DNA from 3 places in the Paenisporosarcina sp. NPDC076907 genome. Region 2 is predicted to be linked to each of the others. Evidence: predicted binding sites of a transcription regulator. Region 2 holds the regulator's gene; each other region holds the start of a gene.
What was found. The regulator Rex, encoded in region 2, represses fermentation and respiration genes when NADH is low (regulators of the CRP and FNR family bind a similar motif). The targets are predictions, from matches to a motif close to TTGTGAAATATTTCACAA.
Positions count from the first base shown of each region.

Region 1 (3,285 bases), on a different contig from region 2:
AATTCAGTCGGCGGTTTCGAAAAACTCGCACCGAACTCAAGCATTAATGATGGGAAATTCACATTATTGATTTTGAAAAAATGTAACATTGCTGAGTTCATTCGATTGGCGACACTTGCAATTGGTGGGAATCACTTGGAAGATCCACTCGTGATTTATAAAAAAGCGAGTCATATCAATGTGACTGCAGAAGACCATGTCCAGTTGAACCTGGATGGAGAATACGGAGGGAACGTACCCGCTGTATTTGAAAACTTGCACCGACATATCGAAGTGTTCGTTCCAATGAATGACATTCGTGAACAAGATCGTCCATAACATACAGAAAGAGCATTTCCGGAACTTCCGGAAATGCTCTTTTTAGCATCTTAGGGAGCTTTTCATTGCATAGTATCACTGAATCATCGCTCAGTTGTAAATATCGGGGTTCACGTAGGAAAAAACGTAACCGACGTAGGAAAAAAACGAGTTCACGTAGGAAAAATCAGGGTTCACGTAGGAAACATCGATTTTGCCCATTCCGTTCTACAACAATTCTAAAGCTTCATCCTGTTCTCCTGCCAGTTTTGGCAATGTCCCGAGGGGTTCCCATCGGAATTGGAAGGTCATGCCATTGTCGAGACCATCGCTGACCACAAGGTGATCCCAATTTTGTTGGTCTCCTTCATATTCAAGATGGAAGAAGTTCCGTTCATACGCTGTGTCCTTTCCATTTGGATAGTAGTTGTACTTATGGATTTTTCCGAGGAATGAAAGATTATCACGCGTGATGCCGGTTTCTTCATTAATTTCCCGGTATAACGCGTCAATTAACATTTCGTCTTCTTCGATTGTGCCTCCTGGAACTTGCAAACCTGCTTCCGGGTGGTCTTTTTGCTCGAAAACGAGTAACTCTAAATTTGGTTCCTGCCCCTTTGTAATGTAGGCCAACACTTTACGCTTCGTTTTCATCGCATTCACCTCTGAAATTAAGTATGATTTACTTAGAATACAAAATACTCGGAACTTTCGCAATATAATTATGTAATAGTATTCACATTTCTTTCACATGGACGTGACAAAATGGATACATCCAGTGATTTTGAATAGGTTCTAATGGGGTATGATAAGAAGTAGGGAAGGTGACGACATGTATAAAAACCAAGAGAAAAAATTGATTTGGCTTGCGTTCATTGTGGCAGCCATCATGCTGTTGTCAATACTAGGTCGGATTTTCGGAAGTTAATAGGAGGGAATTCAAATGGGGAATGAAGAAGCAGTATTCTTTAGTCGCGTACTAACTGAACTTACGCTATCGTTTCATATTATTTATGCCACCATTGGGGTCGGCATTCCGCTCATGATTATGATTGCCCAGTGGGTAGGAATCAGGAAAAACGATGAACATTACATTTTACTTGCAAGACGTTGGGCACGTGGCTTCGTCATAACAGTTGCTGTAGGTGTTGTGACAGGAACAGCCATTGGACTCCAACTATCACTATTGTGGCCTAACTTTATGGAACTGGCAGGTAATGTTATAGCCTTGCCATTATTCATGGAAACCTTCGCATTTTTCTTTGAAGCTATCTTCTTAGGAATTTACTTATATACGTGGGACCGATTTGAAAATCAAAAGAAACATTTATTATTACTGATTCCCGTAGCGATCGGAGCATCATTCTCGGCGGTATTCATTACTATCGTTAATGCTTTCATGAATGCTCCTCAAGGGTTTGATCTCGTAAACGGGGAGCTAATCAACATCAATCCGATACTGGCGATGTTCAACCCGGCGATGCCAACAAAAGTCGCGCACGTAGTCGTGACGGCTTACATGACATCTGCATTCGTGTTGGCTTCCATTGCTGCATTCCGTTTATTAAAGGGATCGAATCATGTTTATCACAAAAAAGCACTATTCCTTACGTTGAAACTGGGGTTGATTTTCTCCATTGCAGCAGCAATCATCGGCGATTTCTCTGGTAAATATTTAGCGGAGTATCAGCCTGAAAAACTAGCTGCGGCTGAATGGCATTTTGAAACAGAAGAAAATGCATCTTTAATTATGTACGGAATTTTGGAAGATGGAGAAGTGAAGTATGCCATTGAAATTCCATATGCACTTAGTGTGTTGGCACATGGTGATCCATTTGCAGAAGTTATCGGCTTGGATCAATTCTCTGAAGACGAAATTCCACCATTATATATTCATTACTTGTTCGATTTAATGGTGAGCATTGGTATGGGGTTAACGTTCTTATCCGCGCTGTATTTGTTTGCCACTTGGCGGAAATGGTCATTTGTACAGACGAAATGGTTCCGCTGGTTACTTGTGGCGGGAGGTCCACTGGCCATGCTTGCCATTGAAGCAGGTTGGTGGATGGCAGAAGTCGGCCGTCAACCTTGGATTCTGAGAGGCATTATGCGTACGGAAGATGCTGCGACAACGAGCGGTCAAGTAGACATCATGCTTGTGCTGTTTGCCGGTCTTTACCTGATTCTTGGAGTTGGTAGCGTGGTCGTACTTCGCCGTATGTTCAGAAAAAATCCAGTAGAACAGGAAATCGAAGATCGACGCAAAGAACAGGAAGGTGATTTCTCATGACACTGACACTTGAAATCATCGGGATTTCCGTTCTTTGGATGTTCCTATTCGGTTATGTCATCGTCGCATCCATCGATTTTGGAGCAGGATTTTTCAATGCTTACAACACACTGACGCGCAGGGAACACATTTTAACGAACATCATTCAACGTTATTTATCGCCTGTATGGGAAGTGACCAATGTGTTTCTCGTCTTCTTCTTCGTTGGCGTGATCGGGTTCTTCCCGAAAACAGCCTTCTATTATGGGACGACGTTATTAGTGCCTGCTAGTATCGCCATTATATTGCTGGCGTTACGCGGTTCCTACTATGCATTCGCAACATATGGGACGAACGGACACAAAGGGTATACGTTTATGTACGGCATTACCGGTCTATTCATTCCGGCATCTCTTTCAACCGTGTTGACCATATCCGAAGGAGGCTTTATTTCCATGGTCAAAGGGAATCCTGTGCTGGATTACTGGGAATTGTTCTCCAGTCCATTGACCTGGAGCATCGTCGTGTTAAGTTTGGTAGCGGTTCTTTATATTTCCGCTGTATTCCTGACATGGTATGCAAACAAAGCCGGAGATCACTCAGCAACAGAATTGCTCCGAAAATATGCACTGATTTGGGCGATCCCAACAATGATTACGGCTTCAGGCATTATTTTCGAGCTTCGCGGGCATAACCCAGAACATTATGCGCGCATCCTT
Region 1 covers NZ_JBNNIX010000004.1:50,047-53,331, forward strand. Annotated here, with positions in the region: gene ACQKEV_RS13265 (diacylglycerol kinase) at 1-318, shown strand, start outside; gene ACQKEV_RS13270 (NUDIX hydrolase) at 526-951, opposite strand; gene ACQKEV_RS13275 (cytochrome ubiquinol oxidase subunit I) at 1,241-2,587, shown strand; gene ACQKEV_RS13280 (cytochrome d ubiquinol oxidase subunit II) at 2,590-3,285, shown strand, end outside.
Region 1: a site for Rex is predicted at 1,022-1,039, ahead of ACQKEV_RS13275 (cytochrome ubiquinol oxidase subunit I). Genes of this name have one in related genera too.

Region 2 (3,285 bases):
AGCAGTGGAAGAGTTACTAAAACGTGCGACATAATATCCGGTGGCGTTAAGATATCCGCTACCACTACAAGCACAAGGTAAATATACTTGCGATACTTTGTCAGCATCATCGGTGTCAAAATTCCTAACCTTGTCAAGAACAGTAAGACCACCGGCATTTGGAAAACAAAACCGAATGGAATGGTCAATTGAAACAAGAATTCGAAGTATTCATTGATTCCGATTGTTTGTACGATGTTCAGATCCGTCGCTAAATCCGCCATGAAATGGATAACGAATGGGAATACAACATAGTAGGAAAATGAAACGCCTGCGATAAATAACAAAAAGATAAATGGAATATAGCTTAATGTCGCCGTTCGCTCTTTTTGATAAAGTCCTGGAGAGATGAATGCCCACACTTGATATAAAATGATTGGGGATGTCATCACAATTGCCAACACCATCATTACGGAAATGAGAATTTTAAAAGGATCCGTAATTTTGAATGCATTCAGTGATATGTCTCGTGCTTCTTCACTTACTTGCAAAAACTGTATCAGTGGACCAGCCAGGAAAAAGCTGATAATCACTGCTATAACAAAGAAAACGACGGTGATCATCAGTCGTTTTCTTAATTCAATAATATGTTCAACTGTAGTCATGTCTCTTTCTTCCATCAGAAAAACACCCTAACGTACTTACTTAACTTCTTCATCTAACTTTTTCTTCTTTTTTTGATCGTCATCTTCGTCGTCATCGACTAGACCTCTTGTTGCATTTTTGAATTCGCGAAGCGAACTACCGAATGCTCGTCCTAGTTCTGGAAGCTTTTTCGGACCGAATACAAGTAAAGCCACTACCACAATCAATAAAATACTTAATGGACCTGTAGGCATGTAGGCACCTCCTCGTGTCTATGTTTATTTTAACGCATTTAGGCTTGGTTTGCGAATTGCTTCTATGAATTATGTGTGAACGTTTCTTCGTCCTGTTTAATGAAGTAAATCAGTGTTTGAAGCTCTACTGACAAATCAATTGTATGGACACGGATTGTATCTGGAACTGTCAGTCTGACCGGAGTAAAGTTCAGAATCCCTTTCACAGACGTTGCCGTTAATCGGTCGGTGACTTCCTGCGCGGCACGTGACGGAACAGTCAATATGACCAGCTCGATTCCATATTCCTGTATTTTTTCTTCTAGCTTACTAGGGTCAAAGACCGGAATGTCGCTAAGCATCATCCCATCCTCCGTTGCACTTGTATCAAACGCCACTACGATTCGGGTATTATGGTTTTTATGGAAGTTGTACTTCAAAAATGCCGTACCTAAGCTTCCAACACCAATTAATGCAACATTCGTTTCTTCGTCCTGATCGAGTGTTTGACGGAAAAATGCCAGCAGATGTTGTACATCATAGCCATAGCCTTTTTTCCCTAATGCACCAAAATGTGAAAAGTCTCTGCGGATGGTTGCTGAATCTATTTTCATTGCTTCACTCAGTTCCTGCGAGGATACCCTTTTCTTCCCTGCATTCGAGAAGTTTTGGATAAATCGGTAATAGAGTGGCAATCTTTTAGTTGTAGCTTGTGGAATTTTAAGCGGTTCTTGTTTCATGCGTTCCTCCTGCATTCAAGCATAAATCGATTTCATCTTACATGAGTAGTTGAGAGAAGTAAAGTTCAGCCGTTGCATGAGTTACTGGCATCCATTAAACTAAGTGAGAACTGAGGTGGAATTCATGATTGTCTTACAAGTGAATCAATTACATAAATCGTTTGTCGTCGATGAAATTCTAAGCGGCGTCAAACTTGAAATCAATCATCGTGACCGCGTGGCATTAGTCGGACGGAACGGTGCCGGGAAGTCGACACTCCTTAAAATTATAGCAGGTGAAATGTCATACGACTCTGGAGAAATCATCATTCCTAAAGGAACGAAAGTCGGCTATATGGAGCAGCATGCAGGCATTGACTCCGACTTAACGATTTGGGACGAAATGATGACCATTTTTGACCATCACCGTGCAGCTGAAAAAGAACTGCGTTCATTAGAACAGCAAATGGCGAATCCTGAGATCTATGAGAATGCGGAATCTTATGCACGCATCATGTCCGACTATGACATGAAACAAGTGGCATTCAAAGACTCCGGTGGCTATCAGTATGAAGCGGATACCCGCTCCGTTCTTCATGGAATGCAATTTTTCCCGAAAGAATACTCAAAACCTATTCAATCACTATCAGGTGGACAGAAAACCCGCCTGGCATTGGCTAAACTCTTATTAACGAAGCCTGATTTACTGATTTTGGATGAGCCAACCAACCATTTGGACATCGATACACTAAGCTGGCTGGAACGTTACCTTCAAGGATATCCAGGTGCAATCTTGATTGTTTCCCATGATCGTTACTTCCTTGATCAAGTGGTGAACTTTGTTTATGAAGTTTCCCGACATAAAGTGAAACGATTTGTGGGGAACTACAGTGCCTACTTGGATGAAAAGGCCAAAACGTACGAACGTGATTTGAAAACATTTGATAAACAACAAGAAGAAAAAGCAAAGCTTGAAGATTTCGTCCAGCGTAACCTGGCACGTGCGTCAACCACGAAAATGGCACAGTCGCGTCGTAAAGTTTTGGAGAAAACGGATTGGATGGATTCGCCAGACGGAGATGAAAAATCTGCGAATTTCGGATTTTCCATTGAACGCCAAAGTGGCAATGACGTATTGAAATTGCAGGACGTAACTGTCGGTTACTCCGGTAAGCCCGTCTCTCAGGATGTAAACCTTCTCGCATTCAGGGAAGACCGCATTGCTTTGGTCGGTCCAAACGGTGTTGGGAAATCGACTTTACTGAAAACAGTCGTCAAGGATATTCCCCCAATAAACGGCTCCATTCACTACGGAACCAATGTTCAATTCGGTTATTACGATCAGGAACAAGCAAAGTTGACGGGATCTCGCTCCGTACTGAAAGAATTATGGGATGAATGGCCATTAATGAATGAGAAAGATGTTCGGAATGTATTAGGTCGATTCCTATTTAGTGGCGATGACGTAACCAAGTCTATTTCCTCCTTATCAGGTGGCGAAAAGGCTCGTGTTGCTTTAGCGAAACTGATGATGCTGAAAGCCAATACGTTAATTCTTGATGAGCCAACCAACCATTTGGATCTCGATAGCAAAGAAGTACTCGAAAATGCGCTGATCGATTATCCGGGAACGATTCTTTTCGTTTCCCATGACCGTTACTTTATTAACCGGATTGCCACAAAAGTCATCGAGTTATCGAGTGACGGTG
Region 2 covers NZ_JBNNIX010000009.1:4,310-7,594, reverse strand. Annotated here, with positions in the region: gene tatC (twin-arginine translocase subunit TatC) at 1-659, opposite strand, end outside; gene tatA (twin-arginine translocase TatA/TatE family subunit) at 681-878, opposite strand; gene ACQKEV_RS17150 (redox-sensing transcriptional repressor Rex) at 941-1,597, opposite strand; gene ACQKEV_RS17145 (ABC-F family ATP-binding cassette domain-containing protein) at 1,722-3,285, shown strand, end outside.

Region 3 (3,285 bases), on a different contig from region 2:
GAGGACATAATGGGAAAAGTATACGTATTTGATCATCCATTGATCCAACATAAATTAACATATATCCGTGACAAGAAGACGGGTACAAAAGAATTCCGTGAATTGGTAGACGAAGTGGCAACATTGATGGCTTTTGAAATTACACGTGATATGCCTCTAGACGATGTAGATGTTGAAACACCTGTAACAACTGCAAAAGCAAAAGTATTGTCAGGTAAAAAACTAGGCATCGTGCCAATTCTACGTGCAGGTATCGGAATGGTAGATGGTATTTTGACATTAATCCCAGCGGCAAAAGTCGGTCATATCGGCTTATACCGTGATCCAGAAACTTTACAACCTATCGAATATTATGTGAAGCTCCCAGCAGACGTTGAAGAGCGTGATTTTATATTAGTAGACCCAATGCTTGCAACGGGTGGATCTGCACTTGTAGCAATCAATGCATTGAAAAAACGCGGTGCGAAAAACATTAAATTTATGTGTCTAATCGCCGCTCCTGAAGGTGTGGAAGTTCTTCAAGAAGCTCACCCTGATGTTGATATCTACATTGCTGCCCTTGACGAAAAATTGGACGACCATGGTTACATCGTGCCAGGACTTGGCGACGCTGGTGACCGTTTGTTCGGAACAAAATAAGTAAGCGACGTGCAGGAAAAATGGCCGTTCTTTAGTGAAGTCGGTTCTTGTATTGCCTGATACGACTGAACGTCCATAAGGAATTGCAGCCGGTAAATTGAAACTGGCTGGTACGGACGAAGAAGCCAAGAAGAATCGTTGAAACGTTAAAAGTCTATTTATATAAGTAGAAATTACAAAAAGGGACCGCCTTGGCAGTCCCTTTTCTTGTTTCTACATAATTTTAGTTGAAAAAATATAGAGTCACGTAGCAAATATCGAGGTTCACGTAAGAAAATCAAGAGTTGAAGTAGGAATTATCTAGTTTCCGCGAAATATCCTCTTGAAAAAAGGGAATATAGCAAAGAAATCATCATATGGTACCGCCTGAGCAGCCCCTTTACAGTGTCTACAAAATCTCAGTTGTAAAAATCGAGGTTCACGTAGGAAATAACGCGGGTGACGTAGGAAAAATCACGGTTGACGTAGGAATCACATAGTTTCCGCGAAAGATCGCTTTGAAACAAGCGGATATAGTAAAGAAATCATAACAGGGGACCACCAGGGCATTCCCTTTACAGTGTCTACAAAATCTCAGTTGTAAAATTCGAGGTTCACGTAGGAAATAACGAGGGTGACGTAGGAAAAATCGCGGTTGACGTAGGAAAAATCAGAGTTCACGTAGGAATCACATAGTTTCCGCGAAAGATCGCTTTGAAACAAGGGGATATAGCAAAGAAATCATCATATGGAACCGCCTTGGCAGTCCCTTTTCTTATGTCTACAAAATCTTAGTTGTAAAAATTAAGACTCACGTAGGAAAAATCGCGGTTGACGTAGGAATTATCTAGATTCCGTGAAAGATCGCTTTGAAACAAGTAGATATAGCAAAGAAATCTCTTAAGCCGAGAAAAACAGATAGTTAACATACTAAATAATTCTATTTCCATAACAACTTATCCTGCTGTTCCCAAATTTGTCGACAATATGTCGAGTGAGGCGACTTTGTGAAGTTTTTCACGGGAATCAATTGACATCATTTTACCCCTATTGTATGCTTACAAAGGGTATGAATGAGAGGGCTTTCATGGGTTGAAATAACGCTGAAACCTTATCATATCTGCTTTCTATCAGGTTCACGGTTTTTACAAAATACTGCAAAAACGTGAGGATTATTATGCGTCAAACGAGACGTCCTTTTCAAGAAATGGCCCTTTATTCGGCTATTCTCTCACAACTTGTTGGTTCTATTTTAATCGGAGTTTTCACTGGAATGTGGCTTGATGATAAAATAGGTACCACCCCGTTATTTTTAGTACTTTTTCTGTTCATTGGCCTTGCAGCCGGTGTAGCAGCCATGATTCTGACCATTCGAATGAGCAATTTGTGATTTCGAACGGTATTTATGTATAGGAAGAAACTATTGTTAAAGTTTCAAATGCAAGACCATACATAGTAACAGCATTCCGTGTTAAAAATCCCTTGCAACAAATTCTTTCAGCTTGCCATGAAGAATGTCGAATCCTGAAAGAACATGAATTCAGTAATCTCGATTGTCTACTATTAATAGTAGACAGGATTATATACATGAAAAACTCTATACCGAATTGTGAAAGAGAGGTGAATGCACGTGCATCATGAGAACCCGACGGTGGTATGGCTTGGGCTTACGTTCAACCTATCAAACGTTATGATGCTAACAGTAACGGCACTTATTGTTCTATTAATTGCAGTAGTTTCTACTCGGAACTTAAGTTTAAAGCCAACTGGTATGCAAAATTTTATGGAGTGGTTAATGGACTTCGTAAAAGGGATTATCAAAAGCAATATGGACTGGAATACAGGTGGACGATTCCATGTTCTGGGTCTCACGCTTATCATGTTCATCTTTGTTGCGAACATGTTAGGTTTACCATTTTCAATCGTTATCCATGGTGAATTGTGGTGGAAATCTCCAACCGCAGATCCAATCGTAACGATGACGTTAGCAGTTATGGTCATGATATTAACTCATTACTATGGCATCAAATTAAAAGGCGTTTCCGAATACGGAAAAGATTTCTTAAAACCTTTACCGTTCCTTCTGCCCCTTAAGATTGTAGAAGAGTTCGCCAATACGGTTACACTTGGTCTTCGACTTTACGGGAACATTTATGCAGGGGAAGTATTGCTAGGTTTACTAGCAGGTCTTGGTGGCGCTGGTATTTTAGGTTTTGCAGGAGCTTTGCTTCCAACATTAGCTTGGCAAGGTTTCTCAATATTCGTCGGAACGATTCAATCGTTCATCTTCGTCATTTTAACAATGGTTTATATGTCTCATAAAGTGAGTCATGATCATTAAGTATAACTTGTTCAATATGAACAAAGAAAAAACAAAACTCAAGGAGGCAACACACACATGGAAGGTTCAATTGGTATTTTAGCAGCAGCAATCGCAATCGGTTTAGGAGCTCTTGGAGCAGGTATTGGTAACGGATTAATCGTTTCAAAAACAATCGAAGGTATGGCTCGTCAACCTGAAGCACGTGGTTTATTACAAACAACAATGTACATCGGGGTTGCATTAGTAGAAGCACTTCCTATCATCGCAGTAGTTATCGCGTTCATCGTTTTAAACCGATAATATATAAAGACTTAAAAATGACAATGGCGAAGTTGATCTTTGAC
Region 3 covers NZ_JBNNIX010000001.1:685,547-688,831, forward strand. Annotated here, with positions in the region: gene upp (uracil phosphoribosyltransferase) at 10-639, shown strand; gene ACQKEV_RS03425 (AtpZ/AtpI family protein) at 1,796-2,008, shown strand; gene atpB (F0F1 ATP synthase subunit A) at 2,249-2,959, shown strand; gene atpE (F0F1 ATP synthase subunit C) at 3,017-3,241, shown strand.
Region 3: a site for Rex is predicted at 1,624-1,641, ahead of ACQKEV_RS03425 (AtpZ/AtpI family protein). Genes of this name have one in related genera too.